3 regions of the Bradyrhizobium sp. CB1717 genome follow, and region 2 is predicted to be linked to each of the others. Evidence: riboswitches for the same ligand, from Rfam matches in the RefSeq annotation. Region 2 holds a riboswitch; each other region holds the start of a gene.

Region 1 (8,025 bases), 2.7 Mb from region 2:
AGAACGACGGATTCTCGCGGTAAGCCAGCAGCATCGCTGCCCGCGATACCCGGCTCGCCGGCTCGGTCCGCGACCGCGAAAGAGCCGTTAAGGTTTCAATCTCCGCCTCGGTCATCGCCAACTCGACTGCGTGCCGCCATGTTGCCATGATATCAATCCTCGTTCGGACAAACTCAAACGAGGAATCCACGAACACGCTTCCAGTTCCGCGGATGCCGGGTTTATGGAATCGGTCGTCTAGTAATGAGTCGGTTGTGAAGAACACGCAAGCCGTTGAGAGAGAATCGATTTTTGGCGAACAGACATGGTTCTGTTCGCAGGATTTCGGCGGGTGAGCCCGCAGTTTCTTGCAAATTGCTCTTGGGCGATCGCTGTGATTCTGTCGCGGCGGGCTAATCAACGACGGGCAATTGCAATGCGGCCGAAGGCGCGGCGGGAGAGCGGACAGAACGATCTGTTCAAGGCGAGGCTCGATCAAATCGTCGATCCGGACCATGCGCTGGTCAGACTGTCGGGCTCGATCGACTGGCGGTTCCTCGAAGACCGGTTCGGCGCGGTCTATGACGATGATCCCGGCAGGCCGCCATTGCCGACCCGCTTGATGGTTGGGCTCGCCATCCTCAAGCACATGCACGACCTCTCGGACGAAGGGTTGTGCGAGCGCTGGGTCGAAAATCCCTACTATCAGCTGCTTTGCGGCGAAGAGTTCTTCCAGCACCGGCTGGTGTTCGACCGCTCCTCACTGACGCGCTGGCGGCAACGGATGGGCGAGGATCGCCTTGCGGTATTGGTTCAGGAGAGCCTCTCTGCCGCGGTGCGGCTGGGCGCGGCGAAACCCACCGACTTCACCCAGGTCATCGTCGACACCACGGTGCAGGAGAAGGCGATCGCATTCCCGACCGATGCTCGACTGATGCATCGGGCGCGCGAGAGGTTGGTGCGGAGCTGCGCCAATCCTACGTCCGCGTCGGCAAGATCGCACTGATCCGACATCAGCGCTACGCCCACGCCAAGCACTTCAATCGGGCGAACCGCGCCTTGCGCACGATTAGGACCATGCTGGGCCGCGTGATCCGCGATATTGGTCGCAAGATCGCGGATCGGCCGCAGCTGGAGGACGTCTTTGCGTTGCCGCTGTCGCTGGCCCGGCAGGTCCGCGAACAGCGGCAACGGCAGCGCGGCAAGAAAATCTATTCGTTGCACGCGCCGGAGGTCGAATGCATCGGTAAGGGAAAAGCTCACAAGCCCTACGAGTTCGGCGTGAAGGTGAGTGTCGCCACGCCCGTTGATCGCTGCAAGGGCGGCCAGTTTGTCGCCCATGTGAAAGCGTTGCCGGGCAATCCGTATGACGGACACACGCTCGCGACTGTCATTCCCGAGATCGAGGCCAGCGTCGGCGCTTGCCTGACCAGGATCGTTGCCGATGCTGGCTATCGCGGTCACAACGCGCCGAAAGACAAGATCTTCAAGGTCTATGTCGCCGGCCAGAAGCGTGGCGTGACCGCAGCAATCAAACGCGCCTTCCGACGCCGATCCGCGGTCGAACCGGTGATAGGCCATCTCAAGAATGAGCACCGGATGAACCGAAATCATCTCGCCGGCACCCGCGGCGACGCCCCCAACGCGGTCCTTGCCGCCGCGGGCTACAACTTCCGGCTTCTGATCCTCTGGCTCACGACTTTGTTTGTCCGGATCTGCTGCGCCTTCCTGTTCGCCGGCGCCTGGTCATCCCGTCAACAGACCTCATGATCAACGTTCTTCACGGTCGACTAATGATCCGACGCTGCTCATGCTGCGACCTCGCCGCCAACCAGCGCTAATGGCTTGCTATGCAATCCGGCGGGATGAGCTAGGTGGGTCGATGCGGGCGCCGCCATACTCACGTAGCTTGGACAGATCGCCATGAGGGACACGCCTAAAGACGGCGCGATGGGTTTCGGCTGGGATGGCCCGGCCTCGTTCATCCCAGCGGCGCGCGGGTGATGAACCAGGCGAACATCCCTGCGACCGCCTAGTCCAAACGTAGCCGAATGACGAGGTCGACTACGTTGAAGAAGCGCCGCGGGCACCGGATCGGATGCAGCTTCTGGCGATGGCAAGGGCCAGGTGGGTTTTGCCTGTGCCGGTGCCGCCAACCAGTACGACGTTGCGTTGTTGGGCGATGAAGCCGCCGCTTTGCGGGCCACAGCATCCGCTACCGGCCAGACACGCACTTTTGGCCATTCTCCGGATGCTCGGGCAACGCTTGCGCCCCAGTCAACTACCAACCTTGGGAATTGATGGAGAAGATGGTCACATGGCAATTCTCGTTAATACACCGTCAAGGAAGTCGATACGAAGCTGGGTTTAGAGAATGAAAAAAGTTCTGCTGGGCACGGTAGCCTTCATCGCACTAGCCGCTCCTGCCTCTGCCGCTGATCTGGCCGCGCGACCCTACGTCAAAGCGCCCCCGGCGGTCATTCCAATCTATGATTGGAGCGGCTTCTACATCGGCATTAACGGCGGCGGCGGCTCCGCGCATCAGTGCTGGGACCTGCTTAATGCCGGCGGCGTGATCGTCGCTCCGCCCGTCACCATGGGGTGCCATAATGCGACGGGAGGCACGGTCGGCGGTCAAATCGGCTATCGCTGGCAAATAGCGAACTCGATGTTCGGCCTGGAGGCGCAGGGCAACTGGGCCGATTTCAAGGGCTCCAACGCGAACCTCGCTCTTGCAGGCGTCCAGGACAACTCCAAGCTTGATGCATTCGGCCTGTTCACGGGACAAGTCGGCTATGCCTGGAATAACGTGCTGCTTTATGTGAAAGGTGGCGCGGCGGTTGTCCGCGACAAATACCGGGTCTCCGATTTTGCGACTGGGCTGACCATCGACAACGGCAGCGAAACCCGTTGGGGCGGCACAGTAGGAGCGGGCCTTGAATTTGGCTTCGCTCCGAACTGGTCCATCGGCGTTGAGTACGACCACCTGTTCATGGGGCATCGGGACGTAGACTTCTTCTTTTCAACAGGAATCGTAGGTGCTCCGGTGGGCGCTTTTGCAGGGACTGCCCGTATCGGTCAGGACGTCGATATCGGTTTGGTCCGCGTGAACTACCGCTGGGGTGGCCCGGTCGCCACGACATATTGATCTTCGCCAGAACGGAAGCGCTCCTTCACACGGGGGACGGGCAGCCGGATAATCTTGGCGCGCTGCTCGTATCTCAAGCTAGCAATCATTGATTTAGATCATTTCCAGAAACTACGTAAGGATCGGAATAGGCGGAGACGATGCGCTGGTCTCGCAGTCTTGGTTTTTCTTCCTCCTTCAGGTGAAGCACGAGGGCACATCGCAAAGACGCGCAACCATCCCTATGCTCAGGCGGTGATCGCCGCGGGCTGGATTACCTTGTTCTTCGGCTTTGCCCTCTGCCCACTCGCCTTCATCTGGGCCTATGTCGAGGTGCCGGCTCCTCGAAATACGGGAGCCTCGTGATGGGCGTCCCGATCATCAACACTTTCGTTGTGCGGCTGCTCTTGCTATTCCTCTTCAAGATCGTGCGGTTCAACGTATTCTGGAAGCTTTCGCCTTCCCTGGTCAGCCTGCCGGCCTTGCTCGGTCTCCTCATCCCGGGGCTCGGTCATCGTAGTGCGCAGCGCGGTCTCTGGGGCGGCTATGCCCAAACCCAATGCGACTTGTTGGTAGTGTTCTAACAGCCGCTACAGAAATATCATGAGAAGCGATAAACCATATACTTGGCCTGCTCGTCGTAGCTAGCAAGCTTCTCGTTCACTTGCGGGTCTTCCAGCGTCTGGAAGCTATTCCTCTCCCAGAACCTCGTTGAGCCGTTCACAGCAACCAGGGAAACGTTTGGAAGGTGCGCGCGCCTAGCGTGGCTAATCAGCTTGCGCACAACCTCGGACGCTGCGCCGCCAGACCGCGCCTCGGGCAATAGCGCGATATCGTGGATATAATATGTGGATGCGGCGTCGGGTACGGATTTTAGAAGGACATTGAGAGCGGGTGGCTTTTGAAGTGCCAAGGATGGATGAAATATAGCCAGCAGCACCAATCGCCTCGCGCTCAAGCACGAAGCATCCGGCGGGGTAAAGCCGAAGCCGCTCCGAGAATACGGCCTCATCCTCAGGGTAATTGAGGTGAACGCGATCTACGATCGCGTTCACAGATGGAAGATCTTCGCACTCCATTGCTCGCCAAGGCATGCAATGCACTTTCAGTGATTTATTAACCGCTGTTCACTAGCATCAAATGCTGGCGGGCAACAGTACACGCCCTGACGCTCGGCTGCTCAATCCGTGAGCGGAACAGACTCTAGTCCTTTTGCCCCGAGGTCGTATGCGCCGTATAGATGGGCCGATGCGGGGCCCTTGGGGAAAGAGGAGCAGAACTGCTCAAAGTCGCGGAAACCTTCATTGCCAATCCCGAGCCAAGCCCCTGCCAGGGGGGAGGAGTAGAGACTCGACGGGAAGCACCTACAGCGGACATCGCCGGGTGAAGGGATAGTCCAGACCACGAACGCCGGAAGGGTGACAGGCGACGCGATCGGATCATGAAGCGTTTCAAATCGTCCCGTCAGGCTCAACTTTTCTGTCAGTTCATGATCAGGTCGCGAACCTTTTCCACATCCTCTCTCTCGGAGCCGTCACTGCCGACTTCCGTCGTGCTTCGCGCGAGCGAGCCTTTGCGACTTGGCGCGATCTCCACGACAAGCGCTCGCCGAACCTCGACCTTGGGGCTGCTCCAATTCGTTAACTTGACGGTGCCGCCTTGACGAATCTCCGCGAGCGGCGCCTATATGTAGCCCGTCACGGTCTTCCATTCCCGCATCTCGTAGGATGGAAGCTAAGAGGGAACCCGGTGCGCCGGCAACGGCTATTCCGAGGCTGCCCCCGCAACTGTAAGCGGCGAGCGGTTGTCATCATGGTCACTGGCGCGACAGCGCTGGGAAGGCCGACAGCCGCAGCGACCCGCGAGCCAGGAGACCTGCCGCGACAGAACGAACGTCCTCGGGCGGGGTGCCCCGGTGGGTTGCTTGCAACTGGTGATATTTGCCCGGTCTCCTCGCAAGTCGTCCGCACGGCCCCCAGCCTCAAACATCGCGGGGTTGCCGATGTCGCCGTCTTACGATTTCGATCAGCATGGTCATCTCATCGAGATGCCGAGTGTGCGGCCGCTCCCAGCGCAGGCCAAGCCTACCACGCCTGAGCTGTGTCTTGTGCAGCCGCCGCCATCGCCGGCTCCGCTGCCAAGGCCCCTCGCGCCATCGCCAAGGCCGTCTGACCTCACGCTCGATCGGTCGCGCGACAACCTGCTGACGTCGTTCGGCAAGCTGACGCTGACCGACCGTTATCTGCTCGCCGGCGAAAGCCTCCAGGACATGTTCGCCCGGGTGTCTTGCGCCTTCGCGGACGATGTTGCGCATGCCCAACGTCTGTATGATGGGATGTCTCGACTGTGGTTCATGCCGGCCACACCGGTGCTCTCCAACGGCGGCACCCCGCGCGGCCTGCCGATCTCGTGCTTCCTTAACTCGGTGTCGGACTCGCTCGAAGGCATCGTCGGCATCTGGAACGAGAACGTCTGGCTTGCCTCCAACGGCGGCGGCATCGGCACCTACTGGGGGAATGTTCGCTCGATCGGCGAGAAAGTGAGGGGCGGCGTCACCTCGGGCATCATCCCGTTCATCCACGTCATGGACGGCCTGACGCTGGCGATCAGCCAGGGCTCGTTGCGGCGCGGCTCGGCGGCGGTCTATCTCGATATCCACCATCCCGAGATCGAGGAGTTCCTCGAGATCCGCAAGGCGTCCGGCGACTTCAACCGCAAGAGCCTCAACCTACATCACGGCATCAACGTCACCGACGAGTTCATGCGTGCCGTGGGTGCCGGCACCACGTTCGCTCTGCGCAGCCCGAAGACTAACGAGGTCGTCCGCGAGATCGATGCCCGCCAGCTGTGGCAACGTATCCTTGAGAACCGGCTGCAGACGGGCGAGCCTTATCTCTTGTTCATCGACACCGTGAACCGCGCGCTCCCCAAGCACCAGCGCGAGCTCGGCCTCAAGGTCTCGACCTCCAACCTGTGCAGCGAGATTACGCTGCCGACCGGCATCGATCATCGCGACGAGGAGCGCACCGCGGTGTGCTGCCTGTCGTCGCTCAACCTCGAGACCTGGGACCAGTGGAATAAGGAGCCCGGCTTCATCGAGGACGTCATGCGCCTCCTCGACAACGTGCTCACCCACTTCATCACAGTGGCGCCGGACGGCATGAAGCGTGCCCGCTACGCCGCCCTGCGCGAACGCTCCGTTGGCCTCGGCGTCATGGGCTTCCACTCGTTTCTCCAGGCCAAGGGCATTCCGATGGAGAGTGTCCTGGCCAAGTCGTTCAATCTGAACATGTTCCGAAAAATCCGTCGCGATGCCGACGCGGCATCCGTGGCGCTCGCTCGCGAGCGTGGCCCGTGCCCGGATGCCCTGGAACGCGGCGTGATGGCGCGCTTCAGCCACAAGATAGCGATCGCGCCGACCGCCTCGATAAGCATCATCTGCGGCGGCACCAGCGCCTGCACCGAGCCAATCCCGGCCAACATCTACACCCACAAGACGCTATCCGGCGCCATCTCGGTGCGTAATCCGCATCTCGCCAAGGTGCTGGCCGCCAAGGGCGCCGACACCTCGGCGACCTGGCAGTCGATCATCGCGCACGAGGGGTCGGTCGCCCATCTCGACATCCTGTCGGAGCACGAGAAAGCGATCCTTCGCACCGCCTTTGAGGTCGACCAGCGCTGGATCGTCGAGCTTGCCGCCGATCGCGCCCCATTCATTTGCCAGAGCCAGTCGATCAACCTCTATCTGCCGGCCGACGTCGATAAGTGGGACCTCCACATGCTGCACTGGACGGCATGGAAGCGTGGGGTGAAGAGCCTCTACTACTGCCGTTCAAAATCGATCTCGCGCGCGGCGTTCGCCGGCAAGATTGCCGAGGATGACACGGCAACGCCGGCGCCGCAGCGCACCGACTATGAGGAGTGCCTCGCATGTCAATGATCGATCTGTCGTCCGTCGATCCGCGCACGCTGATCGGCAAGGGGCGCGTCGGCCTCCTTGATTCGACCGGCAGCTATGACGTCGATCGCTACGCCTGGGCTTACGAGTTCTGGAAGCGCCAGCAGCAGACCCACTGGATGGGCGAAGAGGTGCCGCTCGGCACCGACCTCAAGGACTGGGCGTCGGACCGCGTCACCGCCAACGAGCGTGCGCTGCTTACCCAGATCTTCCGTTTTTTCACTCAGTCGGACATCGAGGTCGGCGACAACTATCTCAAGCGCTACATCCCGATCTTCCAGCCGCTCACCGTCCAGATGATGATGGCCGCTTTCACCAATATGGAGACGGTTCATATCGACGCCTATGCGCTGCTGCTCAAGACGCTTGGTATGCCCAAGACCGAGTTTGAGGCATTCCGCGGCTATGCGCAGATGCGCGCCAAGGCGGACTACATGCACGAATTCGGCGTCGACACCGTGGCCGATGTCGCCCGCACCCTGGCGATGTTCGGAGCCTTCACCGAAGGCATGGCCTTGTTCGCGAGCTTCGCCATGCTGCTCAACTTCCCGCGCCACAACAAGATGAACGGCATGGGACAGATCGTAAGCTGGTCAGTGCGCGACGAGAGTCTCCACTGCGAGGGCATCATCAAGCTATTTCACGAATGGCACCGCGAAACCGGCGCGGTGACGCGCTCCGTCCGCGACGACATTGTCGACGTCGCCAAGACCATGGTGAACCTGGAGGAGAACTTCGTCGAGCTCGCCTTCGGCCTTGGCAAGATCGAGGGCATGCTGCCTGAGCACATCCACGCCTACGTCCGCTACGTCGCCGACTGGCGACTGACCCAGCTCCGGATTGCCCCGGTCTTCGGCTTCTTCGAGGCGAAGGAGGGCGGGTTCACACAGCTCAAGGCGCATCCGCTGCCGTGGCTCGTCGAGATTCTCAATGGCGTCGAGCACGCCAATTTCTTCGAGCA
Region 2 (8,025 bases):
TGGCCGCTCTTCAACGCGAATTGGAGATTTTTGAGAGAGGGGTTCGTCCCGATTATGAGGTCATTCGCGCGATTATCAGCTATTTCGAGGTTTACCCCGAGCTGTACCATCATCCACAAGAAGACTTGATTTTTTTCAAGCTCAAGGCTCGCGATCCGGATGCAGCTGCAATCGTCGGCGATCTCGCGCTTGAACACCAGGAAGTGGTCGACCGTTTGCACCACTTCGCGCGAGCTATTGACGCCATCCTCGCGGATCGTGAACTCTTTCGGCAAGACGTCGGCGATATCATACGCGACTTTATAGTACGCGAGCGGCGCCACATGATGTGGGAAGAACGAGATTTCTTTCCGGCCGCACTGAAGGCTCTCTCGGCACAGGAATGGACCCAAATCGCTTCCGCCGTCACCGATGATGGAGATCCCCTGTTCAGCGAGACAGCGGCAGCCACTTCCGACGCGCTAAGAGCGCATATTCTGCAATTGGAGCAAGAAGCTGAGGCCGAACGGAGCTCGGTCGCGTTTTCGTCCGCCAAGGCCGGCAACCCGTGACACGGCGCCGAGACGTAGGGGCCGTATTGATCGGCGCCGTCTTACAGCAGGAATTAGACCTCATGCTCATCATGTCGAAATGAAAATGGGGTGTTCGCGGGCACGTAGCCTGCTGCACCGCCAAAATGGCTTTCTGCGCACGATGATCGCTTCCGGTGCCAACGGCATGGCTGAGCCTTCCTGAGCCCTGGTTCCGGCACGTTCCACAATGTGATGTCGCAGGTCTGGCAGTTGCGCAGTGACATCGCGAAACGGATGCCTCTCATGTCCGCCGCCCCACAACGACGGACGATTTCCGCCGCGCGGGTGGGGCGAAGCACTCCCACTCTTTGCCAGCCTGGCACGCTCTGAATGATCCGACCGCGGCCGGTTCGACCCACAGCACGCCAATTGCCAGGCACTGCTCGCCCGGGTACGTTTAGCACGAACGGCAAGGCGCTGGACGACGTCAGGTCTAACTCTGCGCCGAGTCGTGTCGGATCGGAGATCGCCATCATTCAACTGGCCTGTGCTGAGGGCAGGACCACGCTCACGGCTGAGGAGCACCCTGTCGGCACCAGTGCCATCTTCAAGCTCGTGACATCCTCCGCGTGGTTCGCTCATAGACTCTCAAACAGAGGCCCAAGACGAAACCCGACTATCGGGTGGGACTGGTCGACCAAGGACTACCTTAAGCAGGGTTCAATCAATAGCAACCGCTCATGCATTGTCTACGCTTGCAAGATCCTTGGAGCCGGGTTTTTCGTATCGTCGCGCTGATCGAGCATAAGGTTTCCAAGCAGGAAAGCGCACCGAGTTTGCGGCTCGTCGCTGCGGTGACCGCCCGGCATCACCGTCCCTCGTCGCCGTCGTAATCGTTGCCGACGTGCTCTTGAGCGACAAACCTTGGTGTAACTTTATAAACCTCAGGCTAACGGTCGCATACCACGGCATAATTGAGCTCCGCTGAGCTTGTGCTTCAACTGAGCTCAGATTTTCGGCGAATGTCCTTGCCGTGATCGAACCGGCGGTTGACCTCTCTCTGCCGATGGAAGTCCGCGCGATGCGTCAGCGTCGCTCCTCCCAGACTTTCGCCCGGCCCGCTAAGCGGGGCCGGGCTTTTTTTGTATTCCCAAGGCTCCATCGATCATCGACAGCGCAAATGACCGCAAGAGGATCCGCTTTGTCGAGAAGCGACCCAAGCCCGGATCAACGGCCTTGCAGATCGAATGCAGCGCGCAGTTGGCGGGCGGCAGCGACCATGTTCGCTAGCGCCGGCCGCACTTCCTCCCATTTGCGCGTCTTCAGGCCGCAGTCCGGATTGACCCAGAGCTGCGAATCCTGGAGCCGGGTCTGAGCCAACGCCATCAGTTCCTTCATTTCGCCCGCCTCGGGAACGCGTGGGGAGTGGATGTCGTACACGCCCGGCCCGATCTGATTTGGATATTCGTAGTTCCTGAACGCGTCGAGTAGTTCCATTTTCGAACGCGACGTCTCGATCGAGATGACATCTGCGTCCATTGCAGCGATCGCACCGATGATGTCGTTGAACTCCGAGTAGCACATATGTGTATGAATTTGTGTTTCGTCGGCGACACCCGATGAGCAGATGCTGAAGCAATCCACGGCCCAGTCGAGATAGGCCGTCCACTCCGATCGACGCAACGGCATTCCTTCGCGCAGTGCGGCTTCGTCGATCTGGATCATTGTCGCACCAGCATTCTCGAGATCGCGGACTTCGTCTCGGATCGCGAGCGCAATCTGGCGGCAGACCTCGCTTCTGGGAATATCATCGCGAACGAAGGACCAGTTCAAGATCGTCACCGGTCCGGTCAACATAGCCTTCATCGGCTTCCTCGTTAGTGATTGCGCGTAGCGCCACCAGTCCACGGTGATAGGCTTCGGCCGCACCACATCGCCAAACAGGATCGGTGGCCTGACGCAGCGCGAGCCGTACGACTGCACCCATCCGTTCCTGGTAAATGCGAAGCCGGCGAGGTGCTCGCCGAAGTACTGCACCATGTCATTGCGCTCGAACTCGCCGTGCACGAGGACGTCGAGACCGATGTCCTCCTGCCAACGTACGGCGCGCGCAGTCTCCTCCTTGAGGAACCTGTCGTATTGCTCGTCACTTATCGCGCCTCGCGCATGCGCCGCACGGGCATTCCGGACCTCTGTGGTCTGCGGAAACGATCCGATGGTCGTGGTAGGAAAAGCCGGTAGTCCGAAACGATTGCTTTGGATCTCGGCACGACGGGCAAATGGGCTCGCCCGTCGACGCATGGTCTGATCGATCGCTTTCATCCGGACAGCGACATTGGCATCACGGATTTTCGGCGAAGTCCGGCGAACAGTCGCGGCACATTCCGACTCGGCAAGAGCTGGCGCAACATTCTGGTCGCCTGCGAGTGCCCGCGCCAGGATCGCAAGCTCCCGCATCTTCTGGACCGCGAAAGCAAGCCAGCTCTTGACGTCGGAAGCGAGCCCGGTTTCGAGTTCAACATCGACCGGCACATGAAGTAGCGAGCAGGATGGGGCAATCTGTACACGGTCCTTGCCGAGCTTCGCAATCGCGGGTTCGAGCCGCTGGCGCAGCGACGACAAATTCGACCGCCATACATTCCGGCCGTCGACGACACCGAGCGACATGACGAGATCACTTCGGCCGCCAGCGCTGATCTGGTCCAACAACTGTGGCGCTCGAACTAGGTCGAGGTGTAGTCCGGCAACTGGCAGGCTCAACGCGGTGTTCAGATTGTCCCCGAGGTCGCCGAAATAGCTGGCAACTAAGATCTTGATGGCCGGCACCTCCTTGGCGAGCCGATCATAGGCATGTCGCAAAGATTGCCGCCCCCTTTCATCCAGATCAAGAACCAGGCAGGGCTCGTCGAACTGAACCCAATTTGCCCCACGTTTGCCCAATTCCTGCAGAACCTCGATATAGGCCTGTATCAGTTCATCCAGTAGTGAAAGTGGCTGGAACGCAGGATCGGGACTCTTGCCGAGCTTTAGGAATGTGACCGGCCCGATCAGGACAGGGCGGGTTTGGAAGCCAAGGGCCTTGGCTTCCTCATACTCCTCGATCGGCTTGCGAGAGCATAGCCTGAAAGTCTGCCCCCTGTGAAACTCCGGGACCATGTAGTGGTAGTTGGTGTCGAACCACTTAGTCATCTCCTGCGCGGGTGCGCCAAATCCGCGCGGTCCGTGACCGCAATTCGCATCCCGATCGTCGCATTGTGATCCGCGGGCCATGGCGAAGTACGTCTTGAGCGAAACGGATTCGGCTTTCGAGGCGTAGATCTCCGGGATGGCGCCAACCATGACACTCGTGTCGAGCACCTGATCATACAGCGAGAAATCGTTCGATGGAATGACTGTGACGCCGATAGATTTCTGTCGAGCCCAGTTCGCGGCACGCAAGCCAGCTGCGTCCTCGAGCAACTGCTGTTCGCTGCTTTTTCCGGCCCAGTAGCTTTCTAGAGCGAGCTTGAGCTCCCGCCTTGGACCGATGCGTGGCGTTCCGAGCGTAGCAACCGGAAGGGAGAGAAGAGACATAGCGTTAACCCCATGTTGGGGGCAAAGGCCATGGCGGACGCAGGCAGGGGAAGTCGCGCGGTGCGACGGCTGCTTGGCGCACCACCGGGACACCCCGCCCGTGGACGAATATATTGTCGGGGCAGGTCTCCTGGCTCGCGGGTCATCGCTTCTGTCCGGCCTTCCCGAAGCCGCGCAGGCTTCAGTGACATCGTTGGACAGCGGCTTGCCGCTCACAGTTGCGGGGGCAGCGCCGGCATTGTCACCGGCTTCCCTCTTAGCTCCGGCAAGTGGAAACCGGAGAACCTCGACGGCTTGGAATATCGGCAAGAGAAGTCTTCCGTCAACCTCTCAGATTATGTCTCAAGCTGAGCTGCGACATCTGCGACGCGAATGACCATGCATCTCTATGGTTCAGATGATGTAGAAGCGCTCTCAATCGGCCATATCGGAATGACCATCGCAGCTGCCCGCGGGCCGCATGGCAGATCGGTGGCAGGGACAAATGCGGCTTGCGCAGTCGGGACTGCTGCCTCGAGCCGAACGCATCTGTTGCGAGTCCCGGCTTCCGATGGCAACGATACCGAACTAAACGGTCGCGTGACGAGGATGCATAAGCCGCGCTGGATAGCGCTGAACGGAAACATCGAGACATGGGCCAGTCGGAAAGTCGACAAAGAGAACACAAAAGCGGTGTGAATTGCAGTCCATTACCTGGCACGAAGGATGCAAGTCTTCGGCATACCCAGTCTTCTCCTTCTGGGCATGTCCAGCACAGCAAATTGAGGCTGTCGCCGGCAGCGAAGTTAGCGGCGCGTGACATAGAGGGGAGCCCTGCTCGCACGGGACACCATCGCTCTCCCCGTCGCGTCGCCGCTAACTTCTTGCGCTCGCGCATACTGGTTGAAGGTTGCCCGCTTTAGAACGACGTGTGGATGAAACCAGATAGGCCGACAGTTATGAGAAAAATCTCTGGAAGACGCGCGTTATGGTTTTGTCTTGGTCAATGCCTGATCTACCTGGCCGGGTTGGCTCCGACGAGCAACAGTGTTCGCGCCAACGAGAGCCCCCTTATCGAACGATTCAAGTCAACGTGGCGAGCGCAAGACGGCGAGACAATTGAACAAATTGTCTCCAACGTCTCGAAGGTGGCACAGTTCGTCCCTCGAATGTGGGGCCTCGCTGAACTTGATCAAGATGACCATGTGTTCGTTTCGTGGACTAGGCACCGGGATGATACATCAGGCGAACAGAATGTTATCACCTGGAAGATCGCGCACGACGGAACCTTTCAACTTGCGTCGACCTATGCAAAGCCGATGGAATTGGGCTGGCGCGCCCTGGCGCTCTCGTTGATCGCCAGTGAAGTCAAGGATGGCGAAAGGGACGCAAATCTTCGCTTTTTGCATGATCCGAGCAATTTCAACTTTGTGACGACCACGCAAGGCCGGCTCGGCGATCTTCTGCGGCAGGGCCGCTGCACTATCGTTGAACCTGTTGGAGTGGACTACTTGCCGAAGCAGAATGACAAACCGACCGAGAAAGGTGATCTGTGGCGCGTTTTGCTTTTAGTGAACTGCGATATCGCAGGACCCCGTTTTTTTACACACAACGGGGTCATCACTTTCGAGAAGAGCGAAGGGCAAGATTGGAAGCCGCAATCCTCCTTTGCCAAGCGTATCGCGGCCTTTCCTCCTGGCTCCTGGTTCGCTCGCATAGAGCCAAAGGATCGGGAAGAGCAAGGCGACGAAAGCCCTCGGTAAAATGGTCGCGCAGAGCAAGATCGCGCCGTAGCTCCTTTTACCGCCAACGCCTCTGAACAACTGCAAGACATATCAGCTCTAAAATGTCGGTGTTTGCGCCTTCAACAGTCTCGAGATTTTCCCGCAGCTTTCAGCTCGTCAGGAAACAATCGGACAGCAAGATTACCACCGCCTCCTTCTGCGAGTAGTCGAGTGCAGCGGCACGTGCCAGCTGGCGAGATTTGGCCCCCGGGGCACCCGAGGCAGTGGGAGGACACCAATCCGCGAGGGAACCAGCTCTCCATGCCAGTCTTCAAGGGACCGGGCCTGGAGATGCCTCGGGCCCAAGCCCGATCCGGCGTGCGCGCCGCGCATCGCGCGACTGACTGGCACCCGCAAGAGCGTGAGCGTGCCGACGCCGAGGCGGCACGCGAGATCGAGTGCTGCGACGAAGCGCGTTAAGACGGTAATGGGGCAAGCGTTAGCGCCCGGCACGCCCCCTGAGCACCGGCGAGCGACCCCGGCGAGGAACCCGGCGCCGTGCGCCAGGTATCGAGGACCGAACTGGGTCGGTGCTAGATTTCCTCGCGCGCATTCGTCTGCGCGTCATAGATCCGGATTTGAAGCGTGGGAAAACGCTTCTTTAGTTCTGCTCCGCCTGCCCTGGCGCCGTCTCTGGTTGCGAATTCGGCTCTGAGTCGGCCATCTACTTCAAGCGCGTAAGAAGAGACTGGCAATTCCCGGGGGGCAGCCATTTCATTCCCATTCTGTAGTGAGGCCATTGAGAATGATTTGTAGCTTGAGTCGGCTAAACCGCACCAGAGCTAGCTGCCCGAGTGCCGCAACGGGGGCAACCATGTTGTGGATTGAGGCTTCGCACAGGATGGCACTCGCGATCGTCCGAACACGGGGCGGCTTACCCCTCGCCCAGTGCGTATACGACGAAGCCGCGGAGGTTGCCGCTCCAAATTTCCGTGGCGCAAAACGCACGCCCTCACGCCGGGCTTGCTGGATAACTCTCCGCATGTGATCGCGGTGAAGCATACTACGAGAGAGCGGCCGCCAGTCGCGCCGCCTGGGCCATGACAATCCGGTCCTTGTACGAACGCGGCGATGGCACCACGAACGATTATGGTGCAGCGCAGACATGCGAAAAGCCTCAATGCAATTGGCATCAACGATCACCCGGCTGACTCTCCGAAAGAGGGCTCCGGGTTTGGCGCGGTTTGCGCAAAACGATACCGATTCATTTTACGCAGCGGGTGTTGAGCTGAACTCCGTCGCGCCTTTGTCCAGATCTCAGAGGAAGCGAGACCAGATTTCTCTTCGGAGATCAATATTTTCCTAAGAATTGACGGCGAAATGTCATCGCCGTCGCTGAAACCATCGAGGCCTTGCCGATGGTGGCTGCCACACAGCTAGCCAAGTTGCTCCTCCCCGCCTGACTTCCACTCGGCCGTCAAGATTCACAGGCGACTTTTGTTCTTCAAGCGCGTGAGAAACAGCGTTCCGAGGTTCGGTTTTCTCTCATATACCGAGTTCGCGGCTGAGCGATGGGGATCTCCTCCTCAGGTCGAGAGGGTGCAGTGCGCGCTCAGAGAGAGAGAGAGAGAGAGAGAGAGAGAGAGAGAGAGAGAGAGAGAGAGAGAGAGAGAGAGAGAGAGAGAGAGAGAGAGAAGAGAGAGAGAGAGACCGGCGCGCGCACACCGGAAGAAATCGCTTGAACCTCACGCAGCGTCAGGTCGTAGCTTGGAAATGACGGCCACGCTTTCCTAGAGCAAACGTCCAAAGATGCCGGCCGAATAACGTAAGTAGTGTTTAAGCAGTCGAACGTGGCGCGCCGGATCGTGCGTGAACATGGATCAAGAGCGGGAGATTATTGTGGGGATGAAACAGCGCGTAATGATGGTCGCATTGTTCGCTGTCATCACATCTCCGGTCTGCGCGGCGAAGCTCAGCGGCCCTGCCCGCATCCTCGACGGCAATACGATCGAGATCGAGCAATCCAAGCTTCGGCTCTCAGGCATCGAAGCTCCTGAAACTGACCAGATTTGCCTCGACGCCCACGGTCGGAAATGGGCTTGCGGCATAGCTGCTCGCGACGAGCTGATCAAGCATTCAAACGGACGAACGTGGGATTGTCATACCACAGGAGGTGATGAATACGGCAGGTCAGGCGGCAGTTGCTTCATAGAAGGCGAGGACGTGAGCGCCTGGAT
Region 3 (8,025 bases), 1.1 Mb from region 2:
CGGCTCCGCATCATCTCCAGTTCGCCCTCAAGCGTGAACGGTCCGCGCGACACGATCACGTCGGCTGCGAAGGGCAGGGGCGCCTCGGGCGGATCGACGAACCGCAGCGTGTAGGCGTGCCGAGGCTTGCTCGCGAATGGCGCGATGTGCTGGCGGCCAATGGCGAGAAAGACGCGCGCAGGCGTCTCGGGCAGCTCTGCGACGGCCGCGTTGACGTCGTCGACCTCGATCCAGTTGTCGCCTTGCGTCCTGTCCCATGGCATGCGTTCGAGCGCGATCAACGGCGTACCGGCTTCGGCGCACGCCGCAACCGCATTGCGGCTCATCTCGGCAGCGAAGGGATGCGTCGCGTCGATCACGTGCGTGATGCCTTCGCGGCGGATGTAATCGGCAAGCCCGCCGACGCCACCAAAGCCGCCGATGCGGGTCGGCAGCGGCTGGTCGGCCGGCGTGCGGGTGCGGCCGCCATAGGAGTAGACGGCTTCTATGCGCGCACGCGCGATTTCTGCAGCGAGCGAGCTCGCATCGGCCGTTCCGCCCAGAATGAGGGCGCGCGTCATGGCTGATCCCTGGCTGACTATCATTGGTATCGGCGAAGATGGCCTTGCCGGGCTGTCGGACGCAAGCCGAAAGGCGCTTGCGATGGCTGAAACCGTGTTCGGTGGTGAGCGCCATCTTGCACTTGCGGAGGTCGATAGCCGTGGTCGCCCGTGGCCGGTGCCGTTCGATGCCGATGTCGTGCTGAGCTGCCGCGGCAGGCCGACGGTGGTGCTCGCCTCCGGCGATCCGTTCTGGCATGGCGCCGGCGCAAGCATCGCCGAGAAGCTGCAGGCTGGCGAATGGATCGCGCACTCCGCGCCGTCGACCTTCTCGCTTGCGGCCGCGCGGCTGGGCTGGCGACTCGAATCCGCCGTCTGCCTCGGGCTTCACGCCGCGCCTTTCGAGCGCCTCGTGCCGCATCTGGCGCGAGGGGCTCACATCATCTGCCTCGTGCGCGATGGGAAGGCGGCGGGTGATCTTGCAAAATGGTTGAGCGAGCGCGGATGGGGGGCCTCGGCCTTCTGGATGCTCGCTGCGCTGGGCGGGCCGCGCGAGAGCATCAGGGAATATCGTGCCGACAGCTTTGCCGGCGATCTCACCGGAAACCTGGTTGTGGTCGCGCTTGAAGCGAAGGGAGCTCAGGGCATCCCCGGCAGCTCGGGACTTTCAGACGATCTCTTCATCCACGACGGCCAGATCACCAAGCGGCCTGTGCGCGCGCTGGCGCTTTCGGCGCTGGCGCCGCGTCCCGGCGAGCGGCTATGGGATATCGGCGCCGGATCGGGCTCGATCTCGGTGGAGTGGGCGCTGTGTGGTGGGACGGCGACTGCGGTCGAAGCGCGCGAGGATCGCGCCGCGAATATCCGCAAGAATGCGGCTGCGTTCGGACTGGCGCCTCGCATCACCATCGTTGAGGGGAAAGCGCCGGGAGCTCTCGCTGGGCTGGACGCGCCGGACGCCGTCTTCATCGGCGGCGGTCTCGACAAGGCGATGTTCGATGCGATCTGGTCGCATCTCGCTCCGGGGACACGCCTGGTTACGCATGCGGTGACGCTGGAGACGGAAGCGCTGCTCGGCGAATTGCATCAGCGTCATGGCGGCGAGTTGATGCGGGTCGAGATCGCACATGCCGCGCCGCTCGGCCGCTATCGGTCATGGGAGGCCGCTCGACCGGTGGTGCAGTGGAGTGCGGTCCGATGAAGGTCGCTGGGCTCGGGTTCAGAAAGGATGTCACACTGGCTTCGCTGCGCGAGGCGCTGCTGGCTGCCGGCGGCCCCGAAGGGCTCGTGGCGGTGGCAACTGTCAGCTACAAGGCCGACGCGGAGGCGCTGAAGCAGCTCGCACGTGAGTGCGGTGTGCCGATCAGGGCCGTTCCGGCCGAGACACTGGCCGGCATCGACACGCTCACGCAATCGAAGCTCATCGCAGAGAAGTTCGGCACGGGATCTCTTGCCGAAGCTGCGGCGCTCGCGGCGGCTGGCCCTCGCGCGAGATTGATTGCGTCGCTCGCGGTCTCGCAGGACCGCACGGCCACCGCCGCGATCGCGGAAGGAGATGGCCCATGACCGTGCATTTCATCGGCGCCGGGCCGGGCGCTCCCGATTTGCTGACGTTGCGCGGCCGCGACCTGATTGCGGCCTGTCCGGTCTGCCTCTATGCCGGCTCGCTGGTGCCCGAAGGCGTCCTGGCGCATTGCCCGCCCGGCGCGCACATCATCAACACGGCACCGATGTCGCTCGATGAGATCATCGCGGAGATTGTCGCCGCGCATGCGGGGGGCAAGGACGTCGCGCGGCTGCATTCCGGCGATCTCTCGATCTGGTCGGCGATGGGCGAGCAACTCCGCCGCCTGCGTGCGCTCGGCATTCCCTATACCGTCACGCCCGGCGTTCCTTCTTTCTCCGCCGCTGCGGCAGCACTTGAGGCCGAGCTGACTTTGCCCGGCCTGGCTCAGAGCGTGGTGCTGACGCGCACGCCGGGCCGCGCCAGCGCGATGCCGGAGGGCGAGAAGCTTGCCGCCTTCGCCGCCACCGGCGCGGTGCTCGCGATCCATCTCTCGATCCATCTGCTCGACCAGGTCGTCGCCGAGCTCACGCCGCATTACGGCACGGATTGCCCGGTCGCGATCGTCTGGCGCGCGAGCTGGCCGGATCAGCGCATCGTGCGCGCGACGCTGGCGACGCTTGATGCGGCCGTGGGCAGCGAGATGGAGCGCACCGCGCTGATCCTGATCGGCAAGACGCTTGGCGCTGCGGATTTCGACGAGAGCCGCCTCTATGCCGCCGACTACGACCGCCGCTATCGGCCGGTCGGCGCCGAGCCGCGCTTTCCGGAGGCGTCGTGATGGCGGCAGGCCTCGTCATCTCCGCACCTGCGTCGGGCGTCGGCAAGACCACGCTGACGCTGGCGCTCGCGCGCGCCTGGCGCAATCATGGCCTCAAGGTGCAATGCTTCAAGAGTGGCCCCGATTACATTGATCCCGCATTCCACGCTGCTGCCACGGGACGCGCCTCCGTCAACGTCGATAGCTGGGCGATGGACCGCGCGACGATCGACCATCTCGTCGCTCGCGGCACGGACGCCGACATTGTCCTCGCCGAAGGCTCGATGGGCCTTTTCGACGGCGTCGCCACGCGCGGCGTGTCCGGCACCGGCGCTTCGGCCGACATCGCGGAGATGCTGGGCTGGCCGGTGGTGCTGGTGATCGATCCCTCGGGGCAGGCGCAGACGGCGGCGGCGATCGCCGCGGGCCTTCGCGACTATCGCGCGGGCGTGCGCCTTGCCGGCGTCGTGCTCAATCGCGTTGCCAGCCCGCGCCACGAAGACCTCGTACGGCGTGCGCTGAACGATGCCGGCATCGCCGTGTTCGGTGCGCTCCCCCGTCATGCCGAGATCAGCCTGCCGAAACGCCATCTCGGTTTGGTGCAGGCGGAGGAGCAGGCCGAGATCGGCAAGCTGATCGACGAAGCCGCGCGCTTCGTCGCTGAGCATGTCGATCTCGACGCGGTGCTGGGATCGGCAGCCAGCTGGTCGCCGCAACCTTCGGCGAACGCCCTGAATGTGACGCCGCCCGGGCAGCGCATTGCGCTGGCCCGCGACGCGGCATTCTCCTTCGTCTATCCGCACATGCTGGAAGCCTGGCGCGCGGCGGGCGCCGAGATCTCGACATTCTCGCCGCTCGCCGACGAAGTGCCAGACGCGAACGCCGACGTCTGCTGGCTGCCCGGCGGGTATCCCGAGCTTCACGCGGGAAAGATCGCGGCCAATGCGCGCTTTCGCAGCGGCCTGCGCGCGTTCGTCGAGACGCGAACGGTGCACGGCGAGTGCGGAGGCTATATGGTCATGGGAAATGCTTTGACCGATGCCGACGGTGTCCGTCATGAGATGACGGGTCTGCTTGGCCTGGAGACCAGCTTTGCCAAGCGCCGCATGCATCTGGGCTATCGTCTCGCCACCCTTGCCGCACCCATGCCGGGGCACCAGGCGGGCGCACGCCTGCGCGGCCACGAATTCCACTATTCGACCATCCTCGCCCAGCCCGATACGCCGCTGGCGGTCGTGCATGATGCAACGGGCGCGGTCATCGCCGAGACCGGCTCGCAGCGCGGCCGTGCCACCGGCACATTCTTCCATCTGATCGCGGAGGACCGGTGAGCGGCTTTGTTTCCTTCGTCTCTGCTGGTCCCGGCGACCCCGAGCTCCTCACCGTGAAGGGCGCCACGCGGCTGCGCGAGGCCGACGTCGTGCTGTATGACGACCTGGCGTCCGGCGCGATCCTCGATCTCGCACGGCCCGGCGCCAATCTCGTTGCGGTGGGCAAGCGGGCGGGGCGCCCCTCGACCAAGCAGCACCACGTCAATCGCCTCCTGGTCGACTACGCCGCAACCGGTGCACGTGTGGTGCGGCTGAAGTCCGGCGATGCCGGCATTTTCGGCCGGCTCGAGGAGGAGATCGAGACGCTGCGCGAGGCCGGCATCGGCTACGAGATCGTTCCCGGCGTGACCTCGGCCTGCGTCGCCGCAGCGCAGGCGGGAATCCCGCTGACCCGACGCCACACCTCGCGCCGGGTGCAGTTCGTGACCGGGGCCGATGTCACCGGCGAGCTGCCGCCAAACCTGAACTGGGCGGCGCTGGCTGATCCTGAAGCGACCACCGTGGTCTATATGGGCCGGCGCACCTTTCCGGCGCTTGCCGCAAAATTGATCGCGCATGGCCTCGCCCCCGAGACACCGGCGCTGTTCGCCGAATCCCTCGGCCGACCCGACGAACGGCTGGTCCGCACCACGATTGCCGAGCTTGCCGAGCAGCTTGCACGGGGCGGGGCGGCTTCGACGGCCGCCGTGATCCTGTTCGGCGCGCTGGCGGGGGAATATCCGTCATGACCGCCGCTGCCGCCGTTCGCCCCTTGACGCCTGCAATGCGAAAGGGGCACACAGGACGGGCATGGTGCTCGACGCGGCGCAAAGCGCCGGAGCATAATCGGGAATGGGGATGGGCGGACCCAGTTGCGGCGCCCAAAACCCCAGCCGCCCCCGCGACTGTAAGCGGTGAGGGGCTCCGATCAGCCACTGGGCCGCAAGGTCCGGGAAGGCCGGAGAACCCCAGTGAACCGCGAGCCAGGAGACCGGCCGTGCATGTTTTGAGGCCAAGGCCGTCGGGTGTGACGGCAGGAAGGAACTGAGCCATGCATATCGAACCCGGAGTCGTGACGGGCGCCAAGCTCGTGTTGAGTTACGCAACCGGCATCGCCGCAGGCGGCGTTGCCTTGAAGCTCGCGGTCGAGACCGTGCGCGAGCAGGGCATCGGCTCGCTCGCCGTGCGCACCCTCGCGACCACCGTGCTCGTCTTCACCTTCTTCGAGATCCTGCCGCACTTCCCGGTCGGCGTTTCCGAGGTGCACTTCATCCTCGGCTCGACCTTGTTCCTGCTGTTCGGCGCGGCGCCCGCGGCCCTCGGCCTTGCATTTGGCCTGCTGCTCCAGGGCGTCTTCTTCGAGCCCGCTGACATCCCGCAATATGGCATGAACGTCACGACGCTGCTGGTGCCGCTGTTCGCGATCCAGGCGATCGCCACGCGGATCATTTCGCGCAACACCGCCTATGTCGACCTCAGGTATCGCCAGGCGCTGGCGCTCTCGACGACCTATCAGGCCGGCGTGATCGCCTGGGTGGCGTTCTGGGCGCTCTACGGCTCCGGCTTCGCCATGAGCAACCTCGCCAACATCGCGACGTTTGCGGCCTCCTACGCGCTCGTCATCGTGATCGAGCCGCTGGCCGATCTCGCCGTGCTGGCGCTGGCGAAGTCGCTGCGCGGCGTCACCGCGCCCGGCCTCGTCACCCCGCGCCTGCACAACGCGGCTTAAGAGACAAGGGGCGGCCGTCATGGCCGCCCCGTACGCCCGATGCTCACGCTCTCCCTGATAGGCATCGGTTGCGGTGATCCCGAGCAGCTCACGCGCGCCGCGATCCACGCCATCAACGCGGCCGATCTCGTCCTGATCCCGCGCAAGGGAAGCGCGAAATCCGATCTCGCCGATCTCAGGCGGACGATCTGCACTGACGTGCTTACCAACAAGACGACGCGCATTGCCGAGTTCGACCTTCCCGTGCGTGATGCGGCCGAGGCGGACTACCGCAAGGGCGTGGACGATTGGCACGACGCTGTGGCCGCCGCGTGGTCGCAGACCATCGCAAGCCATCTCGGCAGTGATGGAAAGGTCGCGCTGCTGATCTGGGGCGATCCTTCGCTCTATGATTCCTCGCTGCGCATCGCGCGGCGGCTCAATCCCTTGCCTGATATCGAGGTCGTGCCCGGCATCACCTCGATCCAGGCGCTGTGCGCGGCGCATGCGCTGCCGCTCAACGATATCGGTGAGCCTTTTCTGGTCACGACAGGACGTCGCTTGCGCGAAGGCGGTTGGCCGCAGGGCGTCGACACGGTGGCCGTGATGCTCGACGGCGGCACCGCATTCCAATCGCTCGATCCGGAAAGCTTGCACATCTGGTGGGGTGCGTATCTCGGCATGCCCGATCAGATCATCATGTCCGGTCGGCTCGCAGACGTGAGCTCGCGCATCGTCGCGACGCGACAGGAGGCGCGCGAGCGGCACGGCTGGATCATGGACAGCTACATTCTCAAGCGCAGGCCGTAAGCGAGGCAGCATGCTCCCCGACTGGGTCACTCAGAAATGCCCCGACATCTCCGCCGCCCATCGCGACGCGGCGATTGCACGGCAGGCGCAACTGACAAAACCGACCGGCGCGCTCGGCCGGCTCGAGCAGCTCGCGATCGAGCTTGCCGGCCTGCAAGCGACTGAGCAACCGCGTGCCGGGTGCGTGCCCATCATCATCTTCGCCGGCGATCACGGCATTGTCGCGCAGGGCGTGTCGGCCTATCCGCAAGGCGTCACCATCGCGATGATGGCGAACTTTGCCTCCGGCGGCGCCGCGATCTCGGTGCTGGCGCGCGAGCTCGGCTCAAACCTGGAAGTTGTTGACGCCGGCACGCTGGCGGAGGGGGCGACGCCTGGCATCGTCACCGACAAGCCGCGCAATGGCACGCGCGATTTCAGCGTCGAGGCTGCGCTCACGCCCACGGAGCTGGCCTTCGCCTTCGAAGCCGGCCAGCGCGCGGTCGCGCGTGCCGAGGCGAGCCAGCCTGATCTCCTGATCTTCGGCGAGATGGGCATCGGCAACACCACGACATCGGCGGCGATTGCCGCGAGCCTGCTCGCTGTCAGCGCCGAGGAGATCGCGGGCAGCGGCACCGGCGTCGATGCAGCCGGCCGCGCGCACAAGGCGCGCGTGATCGATGCGGCGATTGCGCGTCATGGCGTTGCGGGCGCGTCGCCCGAAAAGATCCTGTGCGCCGTCGGCGGGCTCGAGATCGCGGCGATCGCGGGCGCCATCATTGCGGCTGCGCAGCGCCGCATCCCCGTGTTGATCGACGGCTTCATCGTGTCGGTCGCGGCGCTGGCGGCCGTGCGGCTCAATCCGTCGTGCCAGCCATTCCTGCTGCCCTCGCATCAATCGGCGGAGCAGGGACATCGCCTCGTGCTGCGCGCTCTGAACGTGCAGCCGCTGATCAGCCTCGATCTCAGGCTCGGCGAGGGATCTGGTGCCGCCATCGCGCTGCCGCTGGTGCGGCTCGCCTGCGCGCTCCACAATGGCATGGCGACCTTTGCCCAAGCCAATGTGCCGGATCGGCCGGCTTAGCCTGGCCGCTGATTGACGGAGACGACGCGCCAGCCGGTCGCGAGCCGGTCGATCCGGGTCAGCGACAGCGGATCGATCACGAAGCGCAATGCCGCTTCCGGTGTGAGATCGAGCGCGATGCACAGCGCGGCCCGGATCGTGCCGGAATGCACGACGAGCGTTGCTGATCCGGCGCCGATCCGCGAGAGACCCAGCCGGACGCGCGCGACCTGATCCTCAAAGCTCTCGCCGCCCGGTGGTCTCAGGTGCGCGGGATCGCTCCAGAATTGTG

Evidence for each region. A riboswitch is a leader RNA that binds a small molecule or an ion and turns the genes downstream of it on or off. The one in region 2 is predicted to bind cobalamin.
Region 1: it holds a riboswitch for cobalamin, as region 2 does, so the genes downstream of both, QA649_RS05110 (ribonucleoside-diphosphate reductase subunit alpha) here and metE (5-methyltetrahydropteroyltriglutamate--homocysteine S-methyltransferase) in region 2, are expected to answer to the same signal.
Region 3: it holds a riboswitch for cobalamin, as region 2 does, so the genes downstream of both, QA649_RS30555 (energy-coupling factor ABC transporter permease) here and metE (5-methyltetrahydropteroyltriglutamate--homocysteine S-methyltransferase) in region 2, are expected to answer to the same signal.

What each region holds. Positions count from the first base shown of each region.
Region 1 is NZ_CP121666.1:1,077,703-1,085,727, forward strand. It holds gene QA649_RS05070 (IS630 family transposase) at 1-115, opposite strand, end outside; partial or broken gene QA649_RS05075 (IS5 family transposase) at 416-1,749, shown strand; partial or broken gene QA649_RS05080 (ATP-binding protein) at 2,024-2,172, opposite strand; gene QA649_RS05085 (outer membrane beta-barrel protein) at 2,354-3,127, shown strand; gene QA649_RS05090 (DUF3302 domain-containing protein) at 3,287-3,472, shown strand; gene QA649_RS05095 (hypothetical protein) at 3,472-3,690, shown strand; gene QA649_RS05100 (GNAT family N-acetyltransferase) at 3,708-4,046, opposite strand; partial or broken gene QA649_RS05105 (hypothetical protein) at 4,530-4,750, shown strand; cobalamin riboswitch at 4,790-5,004, shown strand; gene QA649_RS05110 (ribonucleoside-diphosphate reductase subunit alpha) at 5,109-7,046, shown strand; gene QA649_RS05115 (ribonucleotide-diphosphate reductase subunit beta) at 7,037-8,025, shown strand, end outside.
Region 2 is NZ_CP121666.1:7,606,340-7,614,364, forward strand. It holds gene QA649_RS35545 (hemerythrin domain-containing protein) at 1-551, shown strand, start outside; gene metE (5-methyltetrahydropteroyltriglutamate--homocysteine S-methyltransferase) at 1,740-4,085, opposite strand; cobalamin riboswitch at 4,188-4,389, opposite strand; gene QA649_RS35555 (nodulate formation efficiency C protein) at 5,000-5,827, shown strand; gene QA649_RS35560 (thermonuclease family protein) at 7,664-8,025, shown strand, end outside.
Region 3 is NZ_CP121666.1:6,522,444-6,530,468, reverse strand. It holds gene QA649_RS30585 (cobalt-precorrin-6A reductase) at 1-560, opposite strand, end outside; gene cbiT (precorrin-6Y C5,15-methyltransferase (decarboxylating) subunit CbiT) at 559-1,740, shown strand; gene QA649_RS30575 (cobalamin biosynthesis protein) at 1,737-2,105, shown strand; gene cobM (precorrin-4 C(11)-methyltransferase) at 2,102-2,884, shown strand; gene QA649_RS30565 (cobyrinate a,c-diamide synthase) at 2,884-4,194, shown strand; gene cobA (uroporphyrinogen-III C-methyltransferase) at 4,191-4,922, shown strand; cobalamin riboswitch at 4,968-5,188, shown strand; gene QA649_RS30555 (energy-coupling factor ABC transporter permease) at 5,225-5,902, shown strand; gene cobF (precorrin-6A synthase (deacetylating)) at 5,942-6,691, shown strand; gene cobT (nicotinate-nucleotide--dimethylbenzimidazole phosphoribosyltransferase) at 6,702-7,754, shown strand; gene QA649_RS30540 (histidine phosphatase family protein) at 7,751-8,025, opposite strand, start outside.